DNA from 2 places in the Alteromonas sp. KUL17 genome. Region 1 is predicted to be linked to the other one. Evidence: riboswitches for the same ligand, from Rfam matches in the RefSeq annotation. Region 1 holds a riboswitch; the other holds the start of a gene.

The links. Region 1 has a riboswitch for thiamine pyrophosphate ahead of KUL49_RS16585 (TonB-dependent receptor). Riboswitches for the same ligand answer to the same signal wherever they lie in the genome.
Region 2: linked by a shared signal. The riboswitch ahead of thiC (phosphomethylpyrimidine synthase ThiC) and the one ahead of KUL49_RS16585 (TonB-dependent receptor) in region 1 are both predicted to bind thiamine pyrophosphate.

What each region holds. Positions count from the first base shown of each region.
Region 1 covers NZ_BJKJ01000023.1:1,543-16,764, forward strand. The annotation lists gene KUL49_RS16575 (GNAT family N-acetyltransferase) at 1-902, opposite strand, end outside; gene KUL49_RS16580 (acyl-CoA thioesterase) at 962-1,387, shown strand; TPP riboswitch at 1,518-1,621, shown strand; gene KUL49_RS16585 (TonB-dependent receptor) at 1,677-3,767, shown strand; gene KUL49_RS16590 (hypothetical protein) at 3,785-4,048, shown strand; gene pnuC (nicotinamide riboside transporter PnuC) at 4,048-4,692, shown strand; gene KUL49_RS16600 (phosphotransferase) at 4,649-5,500, shown strand; tRNA gene KUL49_RS16605 (tRNA-Trp) at 5,712-5,788, shown strand; gene KUL49_RS16610 (alanine acetyltransferase) at 6,096-6,824, shown strand; gene rimI (ribosomal protein S18-alanine N-acetyltransferase) at 6,833-7,333, shown strand; gene KUL49_RS16620 (hypothetical protein) at 7,462-7,758, shown strand; gene KUL49_RS16625 (DMT family transporter) at 7,988-8,917, shown strand; gene KUL49_RS16630 (LysR family transcriptional regulator) at 8,925-9,827, opposite strand; gene KUL49_RS16635 (MFS transporter) at 10,015-11,214, shown strand; gene KUL49_RS16640 (TIGR03571 family LLM class oxidoreductase) at 11,225-12,133, shown strand; gene dkgB (2,5-didehydrogluconate reductase DkgB) at 12,155-12,991, shown strand; gene KUL49_RS16650 (alcohol dehydrogenase catalytic domain-containing protein) at 13,022-13,957, shown strand; gene KUL49_RS16655 (diguanylate cyclase) at 13,952-15,222, opposite strand, start outside.
Region 2 covers NZ_BJKJ01000019.1:20,185-35,406, forward strand. The annotation lists gene KUL49_RS15290 (MBL fold metallo-hydrolase) at 1-354, shown strand, start outside; gene KUL49_RS15295 (YcjX family protein) at 567-1,952, shown strand; gene KUL49_RS15300 (YcjF family protein) at 1,955-3,067, shown strand; gene KUL49_RS15305 (threonine/serine exporter ThrE family protein) at 3,167-4,393, opposite strand; gene thiH (2-iminoacetate synthase ThiH) at 4,623-5,756, opposite strand; gene KUL49_RS15315 (thiazole synthase) at 5,753-6,523, opposite strand; gene thiS (sulfur carrier protein ThiS) at 6,525-6,734, opposite strand; gene KUL49_RS15325 (HesA/MoeB/ThiF family protein) at 6,731-7,525, opposite strand; gene thiE (thiamine phosphate synthase) at 7,518-9,119, opposite strand; gene thiC (phosphomethylpyrimidine synthase ThiC) at 9,116-11,026, opposite strand; TPP riboswitch at 11,302-11,413, opposite strand; gene KUL49_RS15340 (heme biosynthesis HemY N-terminal domain-containing protein) at 11,525-12,700, opposite strand; gene KUL49_RS15345 (uroporphyrinogen-III C-methyltransferase) at 12,697-13,869, opposite strand; gene KUL49_RS15350 (uroporphyrinogen-III synthase) at 13,870-14,601, opposite strand; gene hemC (hydroxymethylbilane synthase) at 14,665-15,222, opposite strand, start outside.

The DNA.
Region 1 (15,222 bases):
ATGCCAAACGTCGCTGTCTCATTCTTATCACCAAGGCTTAGTTGGGCTTGAATGTTAGCGGTGGATGGTTTTTGTGTTTTGACACCGGCTATTTCGTGCTGTTGAATACGTGAAAGCACGTTCTTCACATTATCGAAGCGTTCACTGGTTAATAGTACATTTTTACCCTGTCTGATTAGGCTTTCAATGAATATACCTAATAATGATGACTTGCCTCTGCCTCTTGGGGCAGTAATTAGCGCGTTTAGTTTATTAAGTGAGTGTGCTTGATATAAACGACTGTATGCCTGCTCTTGCTCTTCTGATTTAAATAGTGAGCCTCTATAGACGTTTGATGTTAAGCCTTCGCTAATACGGTACATAGCCGTATCTGGAAGCGTGGTTTTTTCTTCAGTGTGAAATGCCACGTAGTCGTTGTTGCGCAGGTGCTTTATAAAACGTTCGAGGTATCGACTCTGTGTAAGCGTAAACCCCTCCGACAGGAACGAGACCGAAATATTGTTAACCCATTCACTCAATGCAGGGCAAATAAGTATTAAACAACCACTGCGTTTAACGATACCCGCCACTGCCATCACGTCGCCAGGTTTGAATGAATCGCGACAGTCTAATGTGGCAATGTCACATTCGCTCCCCAGTACTTGTTTGCGGTTCTTTCCCTTAAGTGTATCGCCAGTAAAATTCACAACGCTTATAGATGAAACTTCATCTACAAAGGCTTGAATGTTATGTTTGGCAGCTTCACAAAAATCATCATTGCCAGATATTACAAGCATTCTCCGGTGAAGCGGGCAAGTCACGTTTGATAAGTGTGAAGCGTGAGAGCTTTTTTTGCAGCCATTTTCGCCGCTATTTTCAAAATAGGGGTCTAATAGCCATTCGCGTAATTGAGTTAGCGCCATGAATCAGTTTTTTCGGTATAATCTAACGCTATAGTAGCGATTTATAATGAGGAATTCGAATGCGCTTTCTTTCTCGGCGTCTAGTTATGCCAAACGACCTTAATTACGCCAATTCTTTGTTCGGTGGCCGCGCGTTAGAATGGATAGACGAAGAAGCTGCAATTTGGGCTATTTGTCAGTTAGAGACTAATTGCTTGGTAACTAAGCATATTGGTGAAATTAGTTTTGAATCACCGGCTATGCAGGGTGATATCGTAGAGTTTGGTCTAGAAACTAAAGCTGTGGGCCGCACATCTATTACCGTAAGCTGCTTGGTACGCAACAAAGCAACCAAGAAAACCATCTGTTTTGCAGACGATATCGTTTTTGTAAAAGTTGACCCTGATACGCGTCAACCGACGGCACACGGCAAAACGTTGGAAGGTTTAAAAGCACAAACTGACGATGAAGTACGTCGCCTAAATATGAATATTGACGCTGAATAGCCCTAAGCTTTCAACGCCTTATATCATATATAAAACCTTACGTTAGCTTAACGTCTTATCTGCTTGACGGCGTGTATCGAACTGGTAGACTCCGTCGCAGAAGTTGAGTTTGCTAGTTTTAGCAGCGCAACACTATACCAAGGGGTGTCCGTTTTCGGTCTGAGATCCACATTCGTGGGAACCCTTAAACCTGATCCGGATAATACCGGCGTAGGGATGGTTCACAATATAGCCTTATCACCTGCCGTTAGACCCGGATCTTTTTTCTTAAATAAGAATAAGAGATCCCATGTATAAAACACTTTTCACACTTTCACTGCTTGCTAGTTCCGTTGCGGCCTATGCGCAACAAACCAATGTAAGTAACACTTCAGATAGCACGCCATCAGATATTGAGCGCGTCATCGTATCTGGTGATTTTCGTCAAACTACACTCGACCAGTTAAGTGCTAGCGCGACCATTTTAGATCAAGAGCGTCTTCGCAGTAGACAGCCGAGCCATATCGACAGTGTGCTAAACAGTATTCCAAACGTAAACTTTGCAGCTGGTGCGTCTCGCGGCCGCTTCGTGCAAATTCGCGGTATTGGAGAGCGTAGTCAGTTCGCCGAGCCTATCAATCCTTCTGTAAGCTTTATCGTCGATGAATTTGAATTTTCAGGCCTTGCTGCGGCAGGTCTTATTTTTGATACTAAACAACTAGAGGTGTATCGCGGACCTCAGGCTACCTTATACGGCACAGGTGCATTGGCCGGAGCGGTTAAACTCTCCAGTAATGACGTGGGTAGCGACGCCCCTGACTACGTTGAAGCCCGCATTGGGAACAAAGAGAGTTACCGTATTGAAGGCGCCACTGGTGATGATATCAACACGGATTGGGGCTATCGTGTTGCGCTGGTTCATAATCGCAGTGATGGCTTTGTAGAGAATACGTTCTTAAATAGAAGCGATACCGCGAATATCGATGAAACCGCACTGCGCTTTGCCGTTGAAGGTAGTGTAGATGAGCGAACCACACTTGCGCTTACTTATCGCTGGTACGATATCGATAACGGTTACGATGCATTCTCGCTAGACAATGACAACAAAACGCTGTCTGATGAACCTGGATTTGACGAACACCAAACCCACGCTGTTAGCGCGCGCTCTACAACCAATACAGCAGCGGGCGACTTTATTCTAATTGCCACCCATGCTTCTCACAATATTGCTTATGGCTACGATGAAGACTGGACATTCACAGGGTTTCACCCGTGGGGTTACACGTCTTTTGACGCCTATTATCGCGATGTAGAAACACAGACCGGCGAGATGCGTTTCGTGTCGTCTGACAGTGCCGCACTTTTTGATGGTATGACTGACTGGACAATAGGCGTATTTTATAAAAGCACGGAAGAAAAGCTGCTACGTCAATACACTTATTTGGATAGTGACTTTGCCAGTGAATACACGCCTACGACGACCGCTATCTATGCTCAGACTGAAAGTCGTTTGAACGAAAATTTAGTACTGGTAGCAGGGTTAAGAGTAGAAAACTACGATTTTGATTACGCTGACAACAACCAACTTACTCGCGCGTTCGACACCACCATGGTAGGCGGGAAAGTCGCGCTTCAGTATACACAAGGCGATCACTTCTATTACGGCAGTATTTCACGCGGATATAAAGGGGCAGGCTTTAACCCCGACAGCCGCGTGAATGACAATCAGCGATTCTTCGACGAAGAATATAACTGGAACTACGAAATAGGCGTTAAGGGCCCATTACTTACGCCTGACCTAATTGCTCGCGCTGCAATTTTCTATATGGATAGAAAAGATACTCAGGTGAGCGATTTTGACGTTATCACTCGTGATGACGGTACGGCAGGGTTCGTAGATATTATTGATAATGCTGATTTAGGAACAAACAAAGGAGCCGAGCTGGAGCTTAGCTGGATTGCTAGTGATGCATGGCAGCTAGATGCAAGTGTTGGATATCTAAGCGCTACCTTTGAAGGGTATACGCTTGCAGACGGTACTGAAGTGTCTGAGCAAAGACAGGCTCAATCACCTAAGTGGACCGCAAACCTGTATAGTGAGTACACACTTACAGATAACATGCTCTGGCGTGTAGATGTAGATTACAAAAGCGAATACCGCTTTTCTGACGGCCATGATGTAACCTCGCCAAGTACTACGCTGGTTAATTCGGAGATTGTGGTGTTACACGGTGATTGGCAGACATCACTGTGGGTACAAAATGCGTTTGATCGTGAGTTTTACACCCGTGGATTCGGTGGTTTCAGCAACGACCCTCGCGATGAGTATGCCTTCGATGAGCCATATTACCAAATAGGTAACGGTCGTCAGTTTGGCGTTACTGTTAAGTACGCGTTTTAAAATAAAAGGAAACAGACATGCAAGTTATGGTTGAACTGTCGTTGTACCCATTGGTTAACGAATACATTCCACCTATTCAAGATTTCATTGATAGGTTAAATAGCTATAGTGATATTGCAGTTTCAACAAGCTCAACCAGCACGCAGGTTACAGGTGACTATGGTGTGGTTATGAAAGTACTTGGTGAAGAAATGCAAAGGACCCATGAAGAAGTGGGGCAGGCTATTTTCGTGGCCAAGTTCTTAAACTTCGATGCCATGCAATCTAGAAAGTCATCTTAATGGCTAGCTTTTTTTCTGAGTTTACCTCACAAATTGCCGCTACTTCGCTTTTAGAGTGGGTAGCGGTTGTCCTCGCTATTGCCTATGTGCTGTTAGCCGCAAAACAGAACAGCTGGTGTTGGCTGTGCGCCTTTGTGAGTACCGCAATTTACACCTGGCTATTTTGGCAGGTGACTTTGCCATTTCAGTCTGCGCTTAACTTCTTTTATATGATAATGGCGGGATACGGTTATTATCAGTGGTCGAAAGGGGCGGAAGACGGCGATGTTAAGCCAGTGCTTCATTGGCCGTTCTGGGCTCATTTGCTCATTGTGCCGAGTATGTTATTGCTCGCTTGGGTTTTGTCTGAGGTGGCAGGCTCACAGTTCAATAGTGAGTACCTACTATTAGATGCGAGCATTAATTTATTGAGTGTAGTCACAACATTTATGGTGGCGCATAAAATCCTGCAAAACTGGGTTTATTGGTTTTTCATCAATTTAGCGTCCGCCTATTTATACCTGCAAGTGGGTTATGCATTATCTGCTTGCCTGTTCTTAGGCTATGTTGGTTTTGCGGTATTTGGGTATTACCAGTGGCTAATACAATATAAAAAACAAGGTGAACAGGTTGGATATCATCGCCACGCTGCAAAAGGCGCTTAATCTTAGCGACAGTGCGAAAATTTCGTCACACCCTGCAGGAGCGGTAAATCACGTTTACCGCGTTCAAGAGCTCGCAGATAGTCAGTTACCCTTGACTGCAAATAACCTTCAAAGTAGTGGGCAACCAAAGCCGGATCATAACCCTGTCGACTTAGCGGTGAAATGGATGGGCGAAGATGACTTTAGTGGGGTTAATCGTGCGCACCAATTTGCTTTGCAGCAACAGCTTTATAGGTTGGGAGTAGCGCCGCAACCTATATGGTTAAGCGATGATGAAACCATCTGGGTTGAGCAGTGGCTAGAGCACAGTGAAAGTGCGACGCTTTCAATGCTTGAGCTGGCCAACACCCTCGCTCGTATTCATTCTTTGCCCATTACCGCTAGGCCATTAGATTTAGCATCAAGATGGCAGCATTATATTAATGTTGCACAGCTCGATATGAGCAGTGAGCTTTATCTAAAAGCCCAATCATTGCGGAAACAAGTAATAAAAAGTGAACAAGACGATGACGACTATGTGTTATGTCATAATGACTTGCTAACTAATCACTTATTACTGAGCGCAGATAACTCACTCAAAATTATTGATTGGGAATATGCCGCCATGGGAAACCGCTACTTCGATTTAGCAAGTTGCTGCCTTATCAATAAACTTGAAATCAATGAAAGTAGAGAGCTCGTTAAGCATTACGCCAAGCTAATGAATATCGATGAGCACGACGCGATAGCGAAATTTGATCTGCACACCGAGATTGTCGCCATCACTAATGACCTGTGGTTTGCTGCGCTTAACGCCAATAAGGTCTAATTGTCATAAACTGCTCCGCATTTAAAAGTGACGCTGCATAGAAGTCGGTTTAAAAGCGGGCAATAAGACAAAACACAGGTGATGGATAAAGCCTATTTGGTGTTATTCGATTGAAAAAACAGCGCATTGCGTGTTAATTAAGCATGCAGTGCATGGTAGTGATAAAAAGGCTTTACCTTTTTAATGTCATCCGTATAATGCACAGCGCGCTAGGGGTGTAGTTCGAATTGGTAGAACAGCGGTCTCCAAAACCGATGGTTGGGGGTTCGAGTCCCTCCACCCCTGCCACTTTCTCTTCTTGTGAACGTTTACGTTCAAATCCTAAATCGTTTCTTTGTTAAATTCTTCTTAAATTTTATTGGTTTCTGTTGCTAGTGCTTAATTTGCTGCAGCTGTTTTATTTCCTCTTATACCATGGACTAGGCATTATAAATTCGCGAATAACCCTTATGAATTAACGCTTATGAATTAGCGCTTGAGCATTAAAGAGCAAGTACAATCCAAGCAAAAGAACGCGATAGTTATTCAACCAAGCCTGCAACTTTAGTAAACTAAACAAATATAATGAACTATTCACGTTAGGTGTTTTTACGCAATGTCTCTTACTTCATATCAGCAGGCGGTTTTACAAGAAATGGGGATCCCTGTTTGGATCACCAAAGACGCCTACACTGAGCTAAAGCAGGAAGACCAAGCGAAACAAAACAACGCCAATGCAGCACAACGCAACGTCGGCAGTACAAATAGTTCATCGACACAGTTACCCTACAGCCAAAACGCTCAAACCAATAAGCCGCCTTCAACGCCAATATCTCAAGAAGAAAAGCAATCACGGCTTGCTCAGTTGCGGGCAAATGTTGGCAGTAGCACGAAAGATAAGGCTAAACCTAAAGACGGCGGGGCAGCAAAACTTTCCACACCTGGCGGGTCGCACAATGACGGGAAAGCAGGGCAAACCGAAACAGGTGCTTCACAGTCACACAACATTTCGCCGTCTTTCGACAATTCGGTTACCTCGCAAGAGTCTTTAACAAAGTCTATTGGCGCAAAAGGGCCGGTATCGCCAGAAGGTATCCCGTTAAGTGCCGAACAGAAAGCGAAATCACAGCAATGGCTAAAAGACTTGCAGCTAGCCTGTGTTCAGTTGGGTATACCGTCACAGTGGGCTAGCACCATAATGATTGGCCGTACGCTATCGGTAACCGAAACGGCCATTATATTGCCAGCCACACCGCTAAAACTCTCAACTGTACAAAAACGGGAACTGTGGGCGCAGCTTATCAGCGCAGCACGCGAATTAAACTACTCCGCTAACGGCCAGTAGTTTTGTCGATGAAGTTAACAATCGTACCGCCACAAGGCTTTAACGAGCACATTGAACTTGCGCATGCTATCCATCAAGAGGCACAAGTGTCGCCTTGGAAACTAAGTACCTTCGCGGATTGTTTCACCAAACCCTATTACGGGGTGTTTGCCTTTGAAAATGACAAGATTGTTGGCTATGCCATCATGCTTGAAGTCGTTGATGAAGCTACGCTGATGGATATTGCGGTAGACAGTTGCGCAAGAGGCAAGGGTGTAGGTCGCGCTTTAGTTGATTTTGTCATTGAGACATCGGTAAAAAATGCAATGCGTGAAATGTGGCTAGAAGTGCGTGAAAGTAACCATACTGCTATTGCGCTTTATGAGAGCTCGGGGTTTGAGCATATAGAAACCCGCAAAAATTATTACACCGTAAAAAATAATGATGACGGGCATGACAAGAGTAATGGAAACAGCGCACAAAAAGAAAACGCTAAAATCATGAAGTGGACAAATCCCACCTTAGCCTAGTTTTTATATTCCTAGGCATATACGTTTCGCGTATATCAAAGCATTATCTGAACTCAGCATACGCTTCCAGACCATAGCCGTGCGTGTTTAAATTAGAACACGTCCCCATCAATCAAGGTATAAATAGCATGGCTAAAGTGCTCAACAAGGCTTTAATCTCATCAAAACGATTTGCCATAAATGTGGTTACCTACAAAGAGGGTCATAGTGTGTTAGAACATAATGACCCTATGGGCAGCGGGCGTTACTTTAAATTTAATGTAGTACTAAAAAAGCCGAAGCGCGGCGGTCAATTTTGGGCAGAGAAAGTCATCTTTAATCTCTTTAACCGCATTTACTTTTTTCGGCCAGATAAGTACATGCACAGCGTTAGCAAAATAGAAAAAGGGGAGCGGAAGCTGCTGTCTGTTGCATTGTACCTGTAGGTTATAGTGTTTATCAGTGATTAACCACCCGTATAGCAAAGTTTCCACAAGGTTTTAAAAAAATTGACCATTTGGTCGATAAGTTGGCGTCTTTGCACGGTCAGGAAGGTTTTAATCCCTTGCTAATTCACTTATATTTGCGCCCTCAAAATTCTCCGCCTACATTCAGCTTACCAGGCGGTAGAAACTTCTCTTAACGCAGTTCGTGTAATTGGATTTTTTAAAACGCATGTCTTCATCATCGGTGGCGGAAAAAGAGCAATCAAAAGGCATTAAAATGCTTTTGGTTGCGGTGTTGTGTTTAGGACTTAACTGGCCAGGCATGAAATTAGGGCTTGAGATTGTAGGGCCTGTATGGATGGTGTGCTTGCGCTTCTTGTTAAGCCTTCCCGTACTCGCGCTGTTTGTACTTATCACCAAAAAACGTTTACCGGTGCTCAATCGTAAAGATCGCTCGGTGGTGTTTGTCGTTGCCTTTTTCCAGTTTATCCTATCAATGGGGCTTATTACTGTCTCACTGCAGTTTATTCCTGCCGGCACGGCCAGTATTCTTATTTACACTACACCGCTTTGGATGCTGCTTATCGACACTCTGTGGTATCGGCAACGCCCGCCTTCTAAGCGATTAATTCTAACCGGTATATCTACCATTGGCTGTGCAATGATTTTATTTGCTTCGGGACAACCGGGCGCATGGCTACCGCTCTTTGGTATGTTGCTGGCATCTGCATTGTGGGCGGTCGCTATTCGAAGAGTGTCTTTTCATAAGTGGAAGGGAAGCGTCATTGAAGCTGTCTTCTGGCAGTTTACCATCGCAGGTTTCGCCATGCTTGCTATTGCACTGATAGTTGAACCAACACCTAATTTTGGGGCTTACGATATAAGCGATTGGTTACTATTGGCGTACATTGGGCCAGTGGCAACGGGTCTCGGTTTTGGCCTCATGGTAGCGGCGGGGCCTAAATTACCCCCAGATAAAATTGTTCTTATTAGTACACTCACGCCGATAGTGGGTTATGTAAGCTCTGTGATATTGCTTAAAGAAACGCTGCTGCCTATGGTTATGGCCGGTGCAATATTGATGATAGCCGCGCTAATAGTAAATGGCCTTCCTCAAAGCACACTTAAAAAGATATTAGGTAAAGGCCACGCGAAATAAAGGTAAGTTAAAGAGTTAGTCGAGGCTGTATAAAATCTAAGAACGCAGAGATACGAGACGATACTGCACTATTTTTATAGTATACCGCTTGTACCGACTCTCTGCGGTTTGGACTGACGATATCGTCGCGAAATAGCGCTACCAGCGAGCCTGCACTGATATCTTTGTGTACCATAAAGTGAGAAAGTAACGCGATACCTTGACCTGCCAAGCACAGCTGGCGAATAGTTTCGCCGCTTGACGCACGAAGACTGTACTGCAAGTTAATATCTTGCTTGAGCGGCCATTTATTTAGACTTGGTGAGTCGCTAAAGCCAATCAGTTTGTGTTTGTTTAGCGTGCTAATTCCATCCTCACCTTCAGATATGGGATATTTTTCAAGATACTGTGGGCTTGCCACAATATGCAGCTTACTTTTTCCTAAACGTCTAGCGTGCAAGTTAGAGTCGCTTAAATCACCAATACGTATTGCGATATCGGTTTTATGTTCCAACAGGTCGATAATGCTGTCGTGACTGGTGATATCGAGTGTTATGTCAGGAAATGCTTCTCGAAATTCACCCACTAACGGCGCTAGCTGGTGGAACACAAACGGGCTCGCAGCATCAACCCGAAGTTTTCCAGAAGGAGCCCGCTTTAATAGCCGTAATGCTTCTTCACCTTTTTCTAATATATTTAGCCCGTCTCTGGCATATTGCAGGAAAAGCTCACCTTCTTCTGTTAATTCCAACCGTCTGGTAGTGCGATTCAATAAGGTTACATCTAAGCCATCTTCTAGACGGGTAACCGCTCTACTCACTTTTGCAACCTGCTGATTGAGTAGATTGGCAGCACTGGAAAAACTACCTGTATCCACAACGGTTAGGAACGCTTCTAAATCTTCAGTTTTTTGATGAGACTGGCATCGCACACCTTATATTTTCAAATATCGCAAAAGTATTTTGTCATTAGTGCTGTTTTTTGCAAATAAATTTATCGTCAAACTGTACGCACTTTATTAATGGCTTTCAAAAAACGGTGTAGTTGTTCGTTCTAGAAGCCAATGGTGGCGTTGTTAATCAAGCCATCTCGTTAATTACTTTTTGAGGATAATTGAAATGCCTATTGCATTATTTGCGTTAACGTTAAGTGCGTTTGCTATTGGCACAACAGAGTTCGTGATAGTGGGGCTTGTCCCCACCATTGCTACTGATCTTGGCGTTACGTTACCAAGCGCAGGCTTACTAGTAAGCTTGTACGCCGTTGGTGTTGCCGTTGGCGCACCGGTTCTTACCGCCCTTACGGGAAAGTGGAATAGAAAGCATGTTCTGCTTAGCTTAATGGCGCTATTTGTGGCTGGTAATATTCTTGCCTGGCAAGCGCCTAGCTACGAGAGCTTAATTTTAGCTCGCATTTTGACAGGCTTAGCGCACGGTGTGTTCTTTTCCATAGGGTCAACTATTGCTACAGGGCTAGTGGCGAAAGAAAAAGAAGCCAGTGCAATTGCCATTATGTTTACAGGCTTAACCGTAGCCTTGGTTACTGGCGTACCTTTAGGTACCTGGATTGGTCAAAACTTCGGTTGGAGAGCAACCTTCCTTGTGGTTTCCGCGCTTGGCACGCTTGCGCTAATAGGCAGTGCGTTGCTGGTACCGAACAATCTTAAACAAAGTAAACCGGCCACCTTGAGTGAACAAATGAAGGTGTTGGTTCAGCCTCGTCTGGTATTAGTGTATCTAATGACGATATTGGGCTATGGCGGCACATTTACGGCATTCACCTATCTCGCGCCTATATTACAGGAAGAGGCTGGGTTTGCGCCCTCAGCTATCAGCTTAATTATGCTGGTTTACGGTGTATCTGTCGCGGTAGGCAATATTTATGGCGGCAAGCTTGCTGACAAAAAAGGCCCAATCCGCGCGTTAACAATCATCTTTTCAGCCCTAGCAGTCATCTTGTTTGCCCTGACGTTTACCATGGGCAGTAAAGTTGCCGCAGTGATCACCGTTTTAGTCTGGGGCGCCTTTGCCTTTGGCAATGTTCCAGGACTTCAGGTGTACGTTGTTCAATTAGCAGAGAAGTTTACCCCTAATGCTGTTGATGTAGCGTCAGGTTTAAATATTGCGGCATTTAACATAGGCATAGCAGTGGGTTCAATTCTAGGCGGTGCAATTGTAGATGGTATGCAGTTATCTGATACCGCGTGGATTGGCGCAATTATTTCTGTTGCAGCGTTACTTGTTACACGTTACAGCGGCTATTTAGACAAGCGCGCACTTAGTACTGTGAATACGGCGAATAACACAACGAGCGCGTAGGGAGGTCACAATGACGACAAATACCTTTGATAAGCTTGCACAACATACGTTCTCAGTAGGTGTAGAGCTTCCGCTAGATAACGACTGGGCGCATTTCGACGCCACAAAAGGTACGCCATTCGGCGTACCTGATATGACCGAGCATCACAGCCGTATTCAATTAGCCGACAAACTAGGGTTTAAAGCAGCGTGGGTACGAGATGTACCAGTTTACGACCCTAGCTTTGGTGACGCCGCTCAGGTTTTCGAAACCTTCACTTACCTGGGCTATTTAGCGGGTATCACTGACAATATTTTATTAGGCACAGCCGCTGTTGTTTTACCTCTTAGGCAGCCATGGCTTGTTAAAAAGGCGGCAGCAACGGTGCAGCAGCTAAGTAACGACCGCCTTATACTCGGTGTAGCCAGTGGGGATAGACCGGTTGAGTATCCGTTGTTCGATGTCGATTTTGACAGTCGCGGCGAGCAATTCAGGCAGTCACTGGAAATTGTAAAGCACGGTGAGAATTCCCTTAAGCCTGGCATGTCACTGTTACCGCGCTCAACCACGCCGCCTTTGTACGTTGCAGGGCTCGCTCAGCAAAGCCCTCAGTGGGTTGGAGAAAATATGGACGGTTGGTTGGCGTATCCAGGTACACCGAACGACCATGCAAAGCGCGTAGAACTATGGCGAAGTGTCGCGGGCAACAAGCCTTACGTTAGTTTTATTCATCTTAATTTGGTTGAAGACGATGAAGCGCCCATAAAACGCCACCGATTCGGGGTTGAAACTGGTGTAAATGGGCTTATCAAAGAACTCAATGCAATGAAAGATGCGGGGGTTGATCATATTGGCCTGCACTGCAGACGTAATACGCAATCAGTAGAAGGCGCGATGCAGCGCATTGCTGACAACGTATTACCTCACTTTCATAAATAACGGAACCAACAAGGAGGCATCATGCCGAATGTAAATCAGTCACAATCTAAAATTCCTTCGCTAGGTGTAGGCACGTTTCGCTTAAAAGACGACGAAGCCTATAACAGCGTGACAATGGCACTTGAAGTGGGTTTCCGTCATATTGATACGGCGCAAATTTACGGCAATGAAGAAGCGGTAGGTCGCGCTGTTAAAGACGCTATTGCAAACAATCTTGTTGCACGCGAAGACCTTTACGTCACCACCAAGGTGTGGAATGACAAGCTGAATAAAGCAAGCTTTGTGGATAGCGTAAAAGAGAGTTTGGAAAAGCTTCAACTGTCGTACGTTGACCTACTACTTATTCATTGGCCGTCACCGGAAAACGGTGAAAGCATGGAAGAGTACCTAGGTGAATTGCTGCGCGTTAAGGAACTTGGCCTGACAAAAGAAATTGGTATTTCTAACTTTACCGTGGCACAAATAGAAGAAGCGGTGAGTATCTTGGGCGAGGGCGTTATTTCCACGAATCAAGTAGAGGTACACCCTTATCTTACTAATGAAAAAGTGCGTGCAGCCTGTGAGAAGCACGGTATCACAGTGACAGGATATATGCCGTTTGCTGTTGGTAAAGTACTAAAAGACGAGACCATCATTGCAATTGCAGATAAGCATGGCGTGAGCACTGCTGAGGTAGTGGTAGCTTGGGAGCTGGCCCATGGTTTAGTCACTATTCCATCGTCGACTAAGCGCAAGAATCTGGAAACCAATTTCAAAGCGCTTGAACTTACCTTGAGCGCTGACGATATCGCAAAGATTGACGCGCTAGATTGTGGCGACCGTCAAGCTAACCCAGATTTTTCACCTGCGTGGGACTAATCGGAAAAATCACTGTGTTAAGGAGCTTTTATGCAAGCTAACGTTTGGCAATTTGAACAAGCTGGCGCATCACTGGTAAAGCAGGTACGCGAGTTTTCTGAGCCGAAGGCAGGGCGTATTGTCGTGCGCAACTATGCTATTGGCATTAACCCAGTTGACTGGAAGTTTATCGATGATAACCCGCGCGACTGGGAAAAAGGGCATATTCCCGGTGTGGACGGTGCGGGTGTTGTTGCCGCTGTAGGTGAGGGCGTTGATAACAGTCTATTGGGTAAGCGTGTGGCTTACCATCATAGCCTAGGTGAAAACGGAAGCTTTGCCGATCATAGTGAAGTGTATGCTAGCCGTGTAATGGTCGTGCCGGAAAGCGTTGATTTTGCACTAGCTGCTGCGTTGCCATGTCCAATGCTTACTGCCTGGCAAGCGTTCAGTAAAGTGCCGGTCCGAAAGGGGGCTGACGTGTTAGTCAGCGGTATGGGCGCCGTTAACAAATTGCTGGCGCAAATGCTTTCTCAGGCCGGTTTTAATGTACATGTTATCTCAGGGAGCTTTTCGCAAGAGCAAGCTGCGGAGATGGGCGTAAAAGCCATCCATCGCGGTAAGCCTGAAGGGCAAACCTTTTACGCGCTTTTTGATGCAAATGGTCCAGACTATGCGGCGTCACTTGTACCGCTTCTTGAAGCTAATGGTCACGTAGTGAGTATTCTAGGTCGTATTGAAGTGCCTGTTGATGCGCCTTTCACGCGTACTATCTCTTATCATGAGATAGCGCTAGGTGCGCTGCATGATTATGGCGATTTGTCACAGTGGCAGCGTTTGGTGAAAGACGGTGAGGCTCTACTTGAGCAAGTTGCTGCGCAAACGTTGGTTGTCGAAATACCTAACGTGTTTGAATTCGATAATTTGAACAACGCGCTGCAATTTTCAAAAGAAGACAAGCGAAAGGCAGTGGTTGCGGTTTCATAAAGCCGGAATGATTAAGTTTCTTCCCTTATCTTTGGCTACGTAAAGGGCTTTATCAGCTCGTCTGAAGGCTTCGACAATATCGTCGGAGCCTTCACATAAAGTCCAACCTATACATGCCCCTAACTTTCTATCGTCAATCGATGCAATGGCTAACTGGTTGATGGCACTGTGGACAGTTTCCAGTTGCTTTGCAAACTCGTCGGCTTGGGTGGTCTTGCTTGTATTGAGCGCTTTTACGCGCTTTGCAATGGCAAATTCTTCTCCACCATAGCGCGCTGCAACTTGCCACTCATCATTAAGCGGCGCAAGAATCTTAGCAATGCCTTTTAGTACTTCATCACCGACATCGTGACCAAATGTATCGTTGATACTTTTGAAGTGATCTAAGTCGATTAGTGCAATGGCTAGCGCATCATGATCGTTAAAGGTTTTATCAAACGTATTGTCTACGAACATATCCAGCGTACGTCGATTGGGCAATTCGGTTAAACTATCTTTGGAAGCTAGTTCGGCCAACGTGCTATTCGTTTGTTCAAGTGCAAGGGTGCGCTCTCTTACCAGCGCTTCTAATTTTGATGCCTGCTCACTTTTTAACTTAGCAGCTTCTTTTTGGGCGTCTCTTTCCCTTTGGACAACTTTCACCATATAGCTAGCGGTAAGTGCAACCATAAATAGGAATGTCATAACTAGCCCAGTCATAAAGGTGGCAACGGGTTCGAGGTAAAGGTCTACTTCAAAAAGTGCAATAATGGTAAGGATTAGCGTGCTAAAGGTTACAGGAAGCATAGCGGCGGCAAGCCATTTGGCTCTATCAGAGCCCCGTCTATGCTCTACAAAGATAACGATACCCGCTATCAGTATATAAGGGAAAAAGAGGAGTACAGGCAGTTTTAAGGCAATATCTAACCCCACTGTTTGCCATAGTAAAATACCCATCAGCGGAAGCACTATGCAAAAAGCTTTAATTGTTTTTGCCCCGTAAACCTCGTGGTTGTTTCGCGCGAGTGTCTGAAACAATACCCAAAATGCAGTAATCAATACCGAATAAATGCTTATGGCGTAGCTAATATCGTTCAAACCCGGCGTATTTGGCCACAGTAGTTCAAATGCGTAACCGAACACGCGGAAAAACCAAAATGTTGTCGCAAAAATAAATGATGCAAAACTCAAAAAAACTAAGTTACGGCTAGCAATATAGCCTAATACACAAAGTAGGGTAAGCAGCCCCATCGCGCCGAAAAATGCCATATCCCGCTGCAAGGTTT
Region 2 (15,222 bases), on a different contig from region 1:
CCCGGTTTTCCTGACTGGCAGGTTATGTACACGCCGGGTCATACCGACCACGATTTAACGCTTAAGCACGTTCCCACGCAGCAGGCTTACATTGCCGATGTATTGGTACAGGTGAAAGGTGAATTAGTACCGCCATATCCGTTATGTCACCCAAACCAATACCGCGAAAGCTTAAAGAAGCTGGCCCAGTCACATATTGATACATTCTTTTGTGCTCACGTTCCGCCCACCAAAAAGTCGGATATCGATTTTGAACACGTTATTGAAAACGCGCCGCGCAAACCTAAGAATCACTGGCATTCCAGTAAAAATCGCATAAAGAAAAAGCTATTCAATAAGACTCGCGAGCATTAGTTTATTAGCTGTCACTAACGTTACTTATTTACGAAGCGGCGTGTTTAGCTGGCACTGCCCTTGCTTTTCCCCCTTAATAACCACATTAATCCTTTAGGCATATCTATAATAACGAGAGGGCAATAATGTATAGGCCGCACCCTCTGGATATTATTTTTAAAGGTTTAGGTTTAAGGGAATAGGAACTGCAAAGGCAGAATACAAACAAAATAATGCAAAAAAATATCGCTACGCTTTTTGACAAGACTCGGGCAATGGCGTCGCTAACTGGCGACAAACTTAGCAGTGTGTTTAACAAAGAAACTCACAGATTCACCATTACTGGGCTAAGTCGAAGCGGTAAATCTATGCTGTTCACCAGCCTTATCACTATGCTGAAAAGCCGTAGTGAAGAGGGCTATGCGTGTTTGCCTTTGCTACGTTATTTGCCGCCATCCCAAGTGCTTGATATGCGCATAGAGCCCATTGAAGGCTACAAACCGTTCCCGCATATACAGAACATTGCTGATCTTGAAAACGGCCAATGGCCTAAAGCCACCGAAGAAGCATTCGGTTTTAAGCTGGTGGTGCGTTTAAAAGAAACCGCCTCATTGAAGCGTCATGTACTGCCTCATAGCGATGTGGTGTTTGAGTTTATCGATTACCCTGGAGAATGGGTGACCGACATTCCCATGCTAAGTAAAACCTATGCTCATTGGTCAGACTCTGCGTGGGCTCAGCTTAGCAGTGGGCCGCAGCAGTATTTTGCCAACCAGTGGAAAGCGTTTGTTAATCAGTTTGATTTTGAGCAAGAGCCAACCGAACAGCGTATTCAGCTGCTGGTTAATGCCTATCGCGATTATTTAGTAGAAGCGAAGGCCAACGGCATATCTCTCCTTCAACCGGGCAGTTTTTTACTGGAATCGAGCGACTTCGATTGGCAGGCCTTTGGTTTTACGCCGCTTCCGTCTAGCATCACCAGCGATGTATCACATCCTTGGTTTAAAATATTCGACAAGCACTTTGCTAAATTCCAAAGTGGGTGGTTAACGCCGCTGAAGCAGTCCATTTTCAAAGAAACTGACAAGCAGATAATTCTTGTCGATTTGTTTGAAGGGCTTAACCACAGCAGACAGCATTTGTATCAGTTAAAAGAAACTCTGAGTCATTTGGCCGACACCTTTGTGTACGGGCAAAGCACGTGGTTTTCACGCAATGTGCTGAAAAAAGAACAAATAGGCAGAGTGGCGTTTGTGGCCACTAAGTCTGATTTAGTGCCTGTAAGTCAGCGCGCTAACTTACTTAATTTACTTACCCAAATTACCGAAGGAGCGAGAGCACGGTTTGACGGTAAACCCATACAATTCGAGCATTTTTTAGTGTCTAGCATGCAAGTAACCGACGAAGGTAGTAACGACGATGCTATTCGTTACAAACACACTGATGGCCGCTATGTAGAGTCTACGTTCGAACCTATTCCCAGCACTTTGAAAGAGATGGAAGAGGGTAGCCACTTTCCAGTACCTGATGTGAGTGTACCTAGCGATTTTAAGGCGCGTATTTTAGCGGGTAAGGGCGTAGATAGATTGCTTCAGTTTTTACTGGGCAAAGGAGAGTAAGAATGAGCGATAAACCTTATACATTTGACGAAAGCCCAGAAGAAACAAGCCAGTCTACGCTTAGAAGCGATGCAATTTACGGCGGTGTCGGTGAGGAAGAGCAGCATAATGCGGTGACTGGTTATGGTAAACCTAATAATGACCATGAAAGGGATGCGGTAACAAAACCGCAGTACAAAACCAAAGTTAAAACACAAACCTTAGACATAGCGCAGCCTGAAACCAAACTTCCGCAACAAGTTAACGAGGATGTATGGGAAGTGGATACAAAAAAAGGTGGCCTGTCGTTAGGTGCGGCAACATTAGGGTTTGGCGTGGTTTCATTAATTGGGTTTTTCGTATTTGAAGCTTATACCACCCTTGCGGCAAACGTTTCCGAGCACCCCATCGGTACGGGCGTACTGGGCGCGCTATTAGTTGGGTTTGTTAGCTGCTTTAGCTTTTTGAGTTTTAAAGAGTGGCGAGGCTACAAGCAAGTAAATACGGCGATGGAAGATGCAAGCGTTATCCGAGATTTGCTGGCTAGTAATGGGACAGAGCCTTCAGCGCAGAAAGAGCCTTCAGCGAAACAAAATCCATCAGCGGGAACAGAAGCATCGCCACAGAAAATTGATCGCGTGCTAAGCCAGCACGGCAAACGCTTTTCGCGAGGGTCTTACGCGGCGCACTGTTTCGACCATTATAAGCAGCAGCTTCAAGACGATATGTCAGGCCCAGAACGATTAGGCCTGTACGAAGACACGGTACTAAAACCTGTTCAGGAAAAGGCGCACAAGGTGCTGAATAAAGAGTCGGTGACCGCCGGAAGCCTTGCTTTTATAAGCCCCAATAATCTTATTCAAACTTTTGCTGTGGTATGGATTAGCTTTCGTACCATTCGTCGAATGGCCCGCGTGTATGGACTAAGGCCAAGTACAGCAGGGAACTGGAAGTTGCTTAAAGTGTTGGCGCAAAACATTGCGGCGCAAGGCGTGTTTGACTTAGCTACCGACGAAGTTGCAAATCAAATTGGAGGTAGCTTGTCGGCGAAGTTTATGGAAAATTCTGCTGAAGCGATTGCTGCGGGCGCGCTCAACGCCCGTTTAGGACGAGCGTTGATCAAGTTGCTTAAATAGCGCGTCTTGCCTGCTTGTTAGGCTGCGCTATTGATTTTGCGCAGCCTAACTACAACAACAGTGTGTTAGCGAAAGCCCCAAAAGGTTGCAGTCATTACGTTATAGCGCCTTTTTAGTGGGCACCACCACGTTAGCAAAGATTAATCCCGCCACTAGCGACATAAAGATAAGAAATACTTCCTGCCCCAAATGGTCGGCCTTCACAAAGTCTTGGCCTGTCATAAACGAGTTCAAGCCAATATAGGTCTTAGACCCCGGCACCAGCACTATAAGTCCGTGCATAGCCACAATGGTCGCGGGCTGGTTAGCAATGCGGGTGAACGCATTCGCAAAAATGCCTAATGCAAATGCACCCACGAACGCGCCCAGCCCAGGGCTCATGTAATCAGAGCTCCATGCGGTAGCACTGTAGGCAATAAATGCTGCTGCCAATGCCCATGGAATGTGTTTAATACGCGTTCTGAATATTGCAACTAGGGCAATACACAGCAAGAATACCGCTAGCCAAGTAGCCCAGTAAGGCAGCGATTCTGCAGGGGTATACACGTTTTCACCAAATGCACTAAAGCCCACTGACACACCCAAAAAAGCACCGAAATACAGCTTAAACAGCTGCATGATGGCGTCCATAGTACGAGCCGTGCCCGACACCATGTTTCGCGATGAAAGTTCGGCAAGGCCCATTGTCAGCGCTAGTCCGGGTACAAATACAATGACCGATGAAAGCACAACCAGCGGAATGTTAATGCCAGGGTCAACGTATTGACCAATAGCACAGGCAAGAATGCCGCCAACGAACGCGGTGACAGGCTCTAGCATCAAGTTTACGCGTTTAGACTGCTGTGCCCATAAGGTCCAAAGATAAGCCACTATACCCAAGGCACCCGACCAGCCAATTTCACTCCAGCTTGCACCCATTAGCATAGCAAACGCGCCAGTGGCCATAGCAAAGGCAACGCCAGTAACCCATTTGCCATAAGGGCTGCCCATTGCATCTATTTCATTTAAGCGCTTGTCAGCTTCACTTAAAGTTAATTTGCCCGTCAGCAGTTCGCTGGCCAGTTCATCGGTAAGCGACAACGCGTTCATGTCTAGTTCGCCTGGAAGCAAACGCGCAGCGTGGTTATATTCGTCTTCGTGGCGGTCACTCCAGATAACAAAAGTCAGTGAAGTTGGCGTTGAAATAAATGAAGCGTGTACGCCTAAATACTTAGCGACTTCACCTAGGTAAGCTTCAAGTCGGAACGCAGGGGTACCGTACTTGTGCAGCATTTTGCCTAGCTTCACTATAAATCTACGAATTTGAATAAATTCAACGGTATCCAACGCACTGCCCTTTAGTTTTGATAAATCTAATATGAGATAAATGAGACAAAAAAGCCAGACGCATAGGTAAAGTGTCTGGCTAAAATTTGGGCGGATTGTACGGAGGGTTTTGCACGAAAGCAAAACAAATTTTCTCTTATTTTCCCTTACAAAAACTAATCGATTAATCCATTAAAAGTGCACTATTTTAGCGCGAGTTTTCAAATGAAAAATACAGGTATTCTTGCGCTTAAACACGTTCTGTAAACGGCATCCAGTCTTTCCATACGGGTTCCAGTCCTTTCATTGAAAGTGCGCTCACGACGTCTGATACAGATCGGTTGTCGTCAATATCGAATTGATTTAGTGCCTTCGATGGGGCGCTGTAACCGCCAGGCTGTGTTTGCGACGCTGCACTCATAGACGTTATGCCAAGCGGCATTACGCCATCCCGAAATACTGCCGACTCTCGGGTAGACAGCGAGAGTTCAGCTTGTGGGTTAAAAATGCGGTGGGCGCATATTAGCTGCAGCAGATCTCGCTCGTTAGGGAGTTTACTGTTGGTGAGGGCGTTGCCGCCAGTGCTGTTACCTTCACAGCTACGAAGGCGCGGAAAAGCAATAGATACACGGCTTTGCCAGTAGTGTTGCTGTATTAACTTGCCGTGAAGGGCGGTCATGGCGCTATCAACCCGCCAGTCGCCTAAACCCAGTAGTGCGCCAATGCCAATTTTATCAATGCCGGCTTTCCCTATGCGATCGCTGGCTTCTAAGCGCCATAGGAAGTCCTGTTTTTTACCTCGAGTGTGGTAATTAGCGTAATGCTGCGGTGAGTAGGTTTCTTGATACACTAACACCGCGTCTAAGCCCAGGTGCTTCAAGGTTTCATATTGCTCGCGCTTTAAAGGCTGTACCTCCATCATAAGGTAGCTCACCTTTTCGCGAATGGCGCTTAGTGTTTGCTCAAAATATTCCATCCCCACTTTGGTTTCATGTTCGCCAGTAACCAGTAACACCTGTGAAAAGCCTAAATCTTTGATGGCTTCAATTTCGGTTAACACTTCGCTTATAGACAGGGTTTTGCGCTTTATTTTATTGCTCATGGTAAAGCCGCAATAGGTACATTCGTTGGCACACAAGTTTGATAAATACAAAGGTACAAACAGCTGCATGGTATTGCCAAAGCGATGGCGAGTAATTGCTTTAGCGCGATAGGCCATGGCTTCTAAGTACTTAGCGCCAGCGGGAGAGATCAGCGCCATGAAGTCGTCTAAAGAAAGTGTATCTTTACCTAACGCTCGTTCTACGTCGCCCGCTGTTTTGCTGTTTATCGACATAGCCACATGCGACAAGTCTTGCTGCATTAATGCCTGCGCTACCTTCATACCGCCGGCTCCAAAAAGGCGGTAAGCGGGCTAGAGGCTTGGGCAAAACTGCTGGTAGCACCAAGTCCAGCTTCAAAGGCTTTTCGCCCCGTTTTTACGGCGCTTGCGAAAGCTGCTGCCATAGCAACTGGGTCCTTAGCCGTTGCGATGGCCGTATTTACCAGTACCGCGTCTACTCCCAGCTCCATGGCCGCCATAGCTTCGCTTGGCTTACCAATGCCTGCATCTACAATGACGGGTATCGACACTTGCTCAACAATAATTTGCAAAAAGGGTTTGGTTTGTAATCCCTGATTACTGCCAATAGGCGCGCCCAATGGCATAACGGCAGCGCAGCCTACCTCTTCTAAGCGTTTACATAAAACGGGGTCTGCTCCGCAGTAAGGCAAAACGTGAAACCCTTTTTTTACCAGTGCTTCTGCGGCAAGCAGGGTTTCGATGGGGTCGGGCAACAAGTAGCGTTGGTCTGGATGAATTTCCAGCTTCACCCAAGGGCTACCTAATGCTTCGTACGCAAGTTCAGCGGCGAATATGGCTTCTTTCGCGTTCTTCGCTCCCGACGTGTTCGGCAAAAGAGTAACGCCCAATGCTTTTAATGCCGAAAGCGTTTCATCTTGTGAACTATGGCTGGCGACACGCTTCATTGCCAAGGTCACCATGCTGCTCTTGGCTGCCTGTACCGCGTTTTTCATGGTGTCTGGGTTACTAAATTTGCCAGTGCCAGTTAACAGGCGGGAAGGGAAGGTGTGATTTGCGAGTGTTAGCATTTTAGCCTCCTGCCACTAGGGTAAATATATCCACGGTATCGTTGTTACTTAAATACGTCGTCGGCCATTCTTGCTTGCTGATAATGGCGGCATTTTTGGCAACGGCAGTGCCTTCGTCTTTCAATTGTTTAAGGGCAATTAATTCACTAAGTGATATAGGAGAAATCACGCTCATTGGTTGATTGTTCACGTTAATGTTAATTTGGGTCATTGGCATACCTCACAAGAAGAAGAGGGGGGAAGCTTGAAACTTTGAAGCGTACCTTGGCCTGCATGCGCGTTTACGTAATGGCCCCATTTAATATCGGCATCGAAGCCTCTTGCCAGAAATAACAAGGCTTGGGTAGCTTGGTGGCATGCTGCCATGCCTACTACTGGGCCTAGTACACCTTTGCTAACGCAATCTTCGCGTATGGCAACATTATTCACTAAACACTCGTAGCAACCGCAGGTGGCTGAGTTTTGGGGCAAATTCAGCGCTTGCCAGGTAAGCCCACTGGCTGCGGCAATAAAAAGTGGTATAGAGGCGCGAAACGACGCTAGGTTTATCTGTCTTCGTACCGTCACGTTGTCGGTGCAATCCAGCACGCAGGTGGCTGATGCAATTAACGTTGGTAAGTTGTTACTATCAGCAAATAAGCTTTTAAACTGTATGTTTAAATGCGAGTTCACTTTACGCAGTTCATTGTAAAGCGACTTGGCTTTTAGCTCTCCTAGGTGCATTTCGTTGTAGCTTATCTGGCGCTGCAAATTACTAATGTCGACGGTGTCACCATCTATAAGTGTAATGTTGCCCACGCCTGCGCCTGCTAAATAGCGGGCGGTTAAGCTGCCTAATCCACCTAAACCAACGATAACAGCGTGTGCACCCGCCAAATTAAGCTGTCCGTCGTGATCAATGCAATCGAGTAAAAGTTGTCTGCTGTAGCGACGTATATCCTGATGCGCTAACTGTTGGCCCAGTGAGTGACTAAGTGAATGAGTAGCTGAATGACTAAGCAAACCCAGCCTCCTGAACCAATGCTTTGTAGGCTTTTAGCGGGTGTGCTGCCTGAGTGATTGCACTTACCACAGCAATGCCGTTAACGCCGGTTTTAGCTACATCGCCTATACGCGATAAGTTAATACCACCAATAGCAACGGTGGGAATGCCATCGCAAAGCTGCACATACTTTTCTAAACGTGCTACACCTTGGGGCTTCGAAGGCATGTCTTTGGTATTGGTGGGGAAGATATGACCAAGGGCAATGTAAGACGGGTTTAAAGCCCGAACACGTTGAATTTCAGCGAAGCCGTGCGTTGATATTCCAAGCCGTAAACCCGCACTACGGATGACGTTTAGGTCTGCGGTGTCGATATCCTCTTGCCCCAAGTGCACACCGTAAGCCCCGAGTTCTATGGCCAGCTCCCAATAGTCATTAATGAATAATTGGCAGTCGGTGTGTTTCACCAATTCTATTGCCTCTTTTATTTGCTGACGAATGTCTTCTTGGGAGCCTTGTTTAACCCGTAGCTGCATTATTTTTACGCCCGTTGGCCAGAGGCGGGCTATCCATTGCACGCTATCCACTACAGGGTAGATGCCTAAATGAGTATGAGTAAGTGCAGGAAAGTGGGCTTCTTTACAAGACGAGGCTTTAAGAAGGGAATCCTTATCCCGCTCTTTTTCATTAGCAGTGGCGCCACGTTGGTGAAAGGTCACCAGCGGAAAGCTCTCTGGTTTTGCGGGAAAGCCGTTGGTTTGTGCAAAGTAGGTGGTTAATTCGTTACTTATGGCGTTTGCGTTAGCCGCTGCGCATTGCTTTGGTAGTGTATGGTTGCGAACTTCGCTGACGTAAGCATTAGCAAGCGTAAGTGCGTCTTCAATGCAGTAGTCGTGCACAATGAATGCCGCTAATGCGCTGGCTAACATACAGCCTGTGCCGCGAAGGTTGCCGTTAGCGTATTTCGGCTGGCTTAAACTAAGAGTGTGAGAGGCACAAACAAAAATATCGCTCACGTTTTTTTGCCAGTGGGCGTGACCGCCTTTCACGTACACGCTCTTTGCGCCTTTACCCCTTAGCCGATTGATTGCAGTTAGCAAGCTCGCTTCATCAACAACTGGCAAATGAGTGAGCCACGCAAGCTCATCGATATTTGGCGTAACGACATCTACCGTATTCAACAGTTCGTCAACTACGCTTTCGCTTAACTCACTCAGCACGCCACCTGACGAGGTAGTCAGTACAGGGTCCCATACAACGAAGGGGCGAGGGTTAGATGTTTTTTGAATACGAGCACACAACAACAGCGCTTGCTCATCATTAGCAATGGCGCCAATTTTAATAGCGCGTGGCGGGGTATCTTCAAACAGCACTTGCCACTGATGATTTAATGCCGACGCGCACATGCTTTCCTTACTAAGCATGATTGAGTTGGACTGCACAGTAAGCTGTGTAGTGAGCACACAAGCATGGATGTTCAGATCGGCCAATGTAATGGCGTCGCGGGTAACGCCCGCACCACCGCTACAGTCAACGCCTCCCACACACCACACTACAGGAAGTGCAGTGGTGAGGTTGTTGGATGCAGGGCTTATGGACGCTTTCGCCATCATGGCAGCTCTACCTTGCTATCTGCAGCGTGATAAAGTTCCGCGCCAGACTGATTGAATGCCTGGGCCATGTCTTTCATACCTTTTTCTTTCTCAAACTCTTGCTGCTCTGCTTGTTTAGCCACATCGCGCACTTCCTGAGAAATTTTCATGCTGCAAAATTTAGGGCCGCACATAGAGCAGAAATGCGCAACTTTGCCAGACGCCTGCGGCAAGGTTTCATCGTGATAAGCGCGCGCGGTATGTGGGTCGAGAGCTAAATTGAACTGGTCTTCCCATCTGAATTCAAAGCGAGCTTTCGACATGGCGTTGTCGCGAATTTGTGCACCAGGGTGGCCTTTTGCCAAGTCGGCAGCGTGGGCTGCAATTTTGTAGGTGATTAGCCCCTGTTTAACGTCTCCTTTGTTAGGTAGGCCCAAATGCTCTTTAGGTGTTACATAGCACAGCATTGCGCAGCCATACCAACCAATCATGGCGGCACCTATACCTGAAGTGAAGTGATCATAGCCAGGAGCGATATCGGTGGTGAGGGGGCCAAGGGTATAAAACGGTGCTTCGTGGCAGTGCTTAAGCTGCTCTTCCATGTTCGCTTTAATCATATGCATGGGTACATGCCCCGGGCCTTCAATCATTACCTGAACATCGTACTCCCATGCAATTTTCGTCAGCTCACCAAGGGTACGTAATTCAGAGAATTGCGCGTCGTCGTTAGCGTCAGCTACGCTACCAGGGCGCAGGCCATCACCTAGCGACAGCGCCACATCGTACTTAGCGCAAATTTCGCAAATATCGTGAAAGTGCTCATACAGAAAGCTTTGCTGGTGATGGCTTAAGCACCACTTTGCCATTATCGAACCGCCGCGCGATACAATGCCGGTTACCCGCTTTGCGGTAAGGTGTACGTACTCAAGCAGCACGCCAGCGTGAATGGTGAAGTAGTCTACGCCTTGTTCGGCTTGCTCAATTAGGGTGTCTTTAAACATCTCCCACGTTAAATCTTCGGCTACACCGTTTACTTTTTCTAGCGCTTGATAGATGGGGACGGTGCCAAGAGGAACAGGACTGTTTCGCAGCAGCCACTCTCGGGTTTCGTGAATATTTCTGCCGGTAGATAAATCCATGATGGTATCGGCGCCCCAGCGCGTTGACCACACCAGCTTTTCTACCTCTTCTTCAATAGACGAGGTGACTGCTGAATTACCAATGTTTGCGTTAATCTTTACTAGAAAGTTACGCCCTATAATCATTGGTTCCAACTCGGGGTGATTGATGTTGCATGGAATAATGGCGCGGCCTGCGGCCACTTCCTGGCGTACAAATTCAGGCGTGATGGTATCGGGTAAATTCGCACCAAAGTGTTCGCCTTTGTGCTGCTGCGTCAGTTCTGCATCTTTAATGGCTTGGCGACCCATATTCTCGCGAATGGCAATGTATTCCATTTCAGGGGTAATAATGCCCTGTCTTGCGTAGTGAAGCTGGGTAACGTTTTTGCCTGCTTTTGCTTTTAGTGGTTTGCGGCTGCGAATAAAGCGGAAATCTTCGGTAAATATGTCGTTTTCTCGCTCTTTTGCAAAGCTTGACGAAACGCCCTCTAATTCAAGGGTATCGCTACGCTCTTCAATCCACTTTTGGCGAAGCGGAGCTAGGCCTTTGTGCACATCTATGTTTTCTTGTGGGTCGCCGTAGGGGCCTGAAGTGTCGTACACAGGAATGGGCGGATTTGGTTCTAAAATAGGGTTGTCTTCTGTTCCACCCACTAAACTGTCGTGTTGGTGAATAAGGCGCATGGCCACACGAATATCGTCACGGCTGCCACACTCGTAGTGGCGTGTTGAATTTGGGTAAGCTTCGCCCGCAAGTTCATTAATGAATTGTTGTGCTTGTTGGCGCTGTTCGCGTCTGTTCGACATAGCATTTTACCTTGTAAAGTTAGGTTCTAAAAATGCTTGTCAGGAGTGAAGGAGAATACAAAGTGTAAGTGTAGAAGGGGATAACCCCGTTACTTTAGCGAGATTGTTGGTAAAGGTTCTGGTGATTACAGCCCTTTACACCGTTGATGTTGACTTGGGGATAAACTTGAACAGTTTACCTTGAGTGACGAGCAGCACCGGAATGGGTGTGTCTGTATCATCAACAGCAAAACAACTTCGCTTCACAACGCTAAACCACGGTTTAACATTTGTGCACATTGTATTTTCTTGTTCCCTTCGCAGGTATTAGCCTGATCAGGTTCTACGGATCCCACTTTCGCGGTCTCAGCTTACTGGGTTACCAGTGAAGCACTCCGACAAGTTGATTAAGTCAATTCGGGTTGTTGTTGAAACAACCCGAATTGAGAATTCCTTTTTACTATATCTTCAATTTTACGGGTAATACAAGTACTACCAGAAAGCTAAATGAATATTCATCTAGCTGGCTAGCTGCTGACCTTCCTTGTAAAGCTGAAGCGCAGTGGCTGTGTCGTGCTTGCGTTCGCTAATTGCAGATAGCAGTAATAAGTCCTCTTTGCGCGACTTCATTTTAGTGGCTTTAAGCAGCGCTTTTTCCGCCAACACATCATCGCCTGAGTTAAATGCAACTTGACCTAGCGTGGAGTATAGCGACACGTTTTCTTCGTCTTGCTTTATCCAGCTTTCAAGCAGTCGTAGTGATGGCGATGCATCAGGAATATTAAGCTGCGTGAACAGCGGAAACAGGGCGCTGTTCGGGCCACGTTTTTGCCATTCAACTAGCAAATTCTGTGCGTCGGCATGCATACCTTGGTCAAGCAACTGTTGAATGTACGCCGCGCGGTAAGCATCGTTGTGGCGAAGCTTACGAGGTAGGGTCTCCCAATACGATTTAAGCTCGACAGCGCCTTGTTTACTGGCAATTTCGGCAAACTTACCTTTGGCGATGCGCTGGCTCCACGCAGTGTAGTCTGCTTTGGGCAATGCTTTACGCCAGCCTGACAAATTCTCTTGAAGCACTTGCCATTTACCTAGCTTGGCAAGAATTTGCGCTTTTAACTGCACAACTTGCTTGTTTTCACGCTCTTGCTCGTCAAGTTCGTTAAGTTTCTCTAGTGCCGCATCGTATTTTTCTTCAGCCATATCAATACGCGCGTGCATGACCGTTGCGGCTACTTTCGCTTTTGGAAAGTCAGTTGCCTGAACAAGGAAATAACGGGCTTTGGCTAAATCGTTATTGGCAAAAGCAATTTGCGCTGACGCCAAATAGTTAACGCCTTCGAAATCGCCGTTGGTGGTTTTGCTTAGCGCCTTTTGAGCCGTATCAAAATCACCTGCAGCCATTGCGTGTAAGCCGTCGTAAAACGCACGCTTACGTTTACGCTCACCTAAGGTGCCAAACCATTTATGTGAACCTGTGATCAGGCTTAACGCCCACAATACAAGTCGAGATAGTACGTACCAGGCAATGACGGCACCTATCACTAAAATACAAAAGCTAATCACCGTCATTTCAACAGCGGTGTTACCCAGTGATATGAGTACGTAGCCCTTATCGCCTAACAACATCGGGCCAACAATTAGTGCAACAACGAATGCGGCTAATACCGCAAGGGCAATAGCTAACCATTTCATAGTGCACTTGCTCCTTGTCCGAACACCTGTTTAACGCGGCTATCCAATAGACGCTCTAGCGGTTTTTGTGACGCTAGCTCTGTAGGTATTGGGCGCGATACATCAGTAGCAATGAGGTTTTGTAGTGCATCTACAAAGCCCGTTACTTGGCTTTTTTCTGTGTCGAACTTTTCAATAATTAACGTTTGAGCGTATTGAAGCGACTGGCTGTAAAGCCCTGCATCGCCCTGAAGCGCGGCGGTTTGCGCGTGCATAAGCTGCAGACGAAGCTGCTCTTTTGCTAGGAACTGGGCTTCTAGTGAAAGCACCGGTTCAACCGGGCCTTCAATGGTTTTTACGGTAAGAAAATCGTTCACCAGTGAACGCCACACCTTTGCAAGGTTCTCTTGCCAGTCGTCAGTAGACTCCGATAAGGTCGTGTTTTCTGCATTAGCGTCTTGTGGTTTTTCAAAGGTATCAAGTGGTAGCTTATCTATTTGCGCTATCATGCCTGTAAGCGCAAGGGCTACGGAACTTTGTGATACAGGGTTAAGCTGTTGAAGTGCTTGAATGTCTTCAGCGAGTGTTGCACGAACAGGTAGTACCGACGGGTCGGCCAGCGATTTTAATCGCTTATCTGCATTAACCAACAGCAAAATTGCTGTGCGCACGTCATTCTCCAGCCAAAGCTTTCTGCCTGCCATGCGAACTAAGTAATCAGCTTCAGCAATGAGCCAGTCTGCCGGGCGGCGACCTTCCATATTATTTAGTTGTTCAAGGGTCGATTCAGCTTGCAGCGTCAGCTTTTCGTTTTGCGCTTTTAACTCGGCTACCGTGCTTTCTAACGTTTGGTTGGTGCGAGCTACTTTGTCGATAGAGGCAACAAGACCAGCGCGCTCACGCTCAATAGTGTTTAGCTGAGAGGTCGTCGTTTGAAGTGCAGATTTAGAGTCCTTGCTTGCCGACTGTTGCTGCATGTAATACCAGTAACCTGCGCCAGCCATACCAAGCACAATAAGGAAAAGGATGATTACAACAAACCACAGTAGACCATTTCCCGACGATTTCTTTTTAGCAGCACCCGACGATGTTGATTCACTGTGCGTGGCAGAAGATTCGATAACGTCTTTTTCAGCTTCCACTTTCACGAGTTCCTCTTTTTGTGGGCTACTTTCATTGTTGTTGGCCATTCAATACTCCCAGTTATCCTTTACCCAGGCGATGAGTGCCTGATCGGTGGCTCGCTGACAAACCGCTACCTCTTTAATGCCTTGGCTAGTGAGGGTTTTGGCAATTCGATCGCTCACTGTTAACCATTTAATAGATTTAAGTGCTTGGCCAAATTGCGCAATTAGTTGCAGTGCCATTGCTTCGCTTGTAGCGATAATGCCGCTAACTTCGCCCATTTTCCACCGTTTTGTGTAAATTGGGCTTGTAAGTTGCTCTCTCTTATAAACGCAAAAGCTATTCACTAAAATACCTTTTTCGTCTAATCCAGTGGCTATGGCGTCGCGCCCACCTTCACCCTTAATGATAACGACATGCTGACAGTTTGCCTCATTAAGTTGGTGCATTGCCAGTATACCTTCGGATGTATGGGCTTCGGGAATAGCAACCTGCGTCGATGAAAACGCCTGAAGTCCCGCTTGTAATTTTCGTGCAGTGGCATCGCCCACAGCTATGATCAATGGTAAGTCGTTAGCCGTTTCGCGTAAGCCTTCAATAACGGTGTCTACAGCATATACGCTGGTAACAACAATTGCGTTTACTGCATTTGACGCTAAAAATTCTGCAGCAGCTTTTCTTTCAGACGAAATATCAATGATGTTAGACGTGGCAACGCCTACCGCGTCAATTCCGGCTTTTTCAAAGGCAGAAGCGCTTGCTTTTAACTTTGGCAGTGGGCGTGTAAACAGCAACATACTATCGAATTTTCATCCTTTTATTTTACTGCGTAAACCTGCACGCATTCGACAAACTATAACTTAGTTATAAAGCGCCTTTAAGATTTCACCGGCACCTTGCTCAAGAAGGGATTCCGCAACTTCAACACCAATATCTGCGGCTTTTTCTCGCGACGCTGTAGCAGAAGCAAAGAGCAGTTCTGAACCATCTGGCTTACCAACCATACCGGTTAGTGTCAGCACATCGCCATCAAGCGTGGCAAAGCTACCAATAGGTACTTGGCAGCCGCCTTCCAATCTCTCGTTCATGGCGCGTTCCGCAGTAACGCGTGTATTAGTGTCTGTATGGTTCAGCGCCTGTAGCAACTTAATTAGCTCTTCATCGTCGTTACGGCACTCAATACCTACGGCGCCTTGTCCAACGGCGGGTAGTGAAATATCAGCAGGTAACGGCATGCGAATACGAGATTCCATTTCAAGGCGAATAAGGCCAGCAGAAGCTAAGATAATAGCGTCGTACTCACCTGCGTCTAGCTTGGCTAGACGAGTATTCACGTTTCCGCGCAGGTCCTTGATGATAAGGTCAGGGCGATACTTGCGAATTTGGCACTGTCTGCGAAGGCTAGACGTACCTACTAC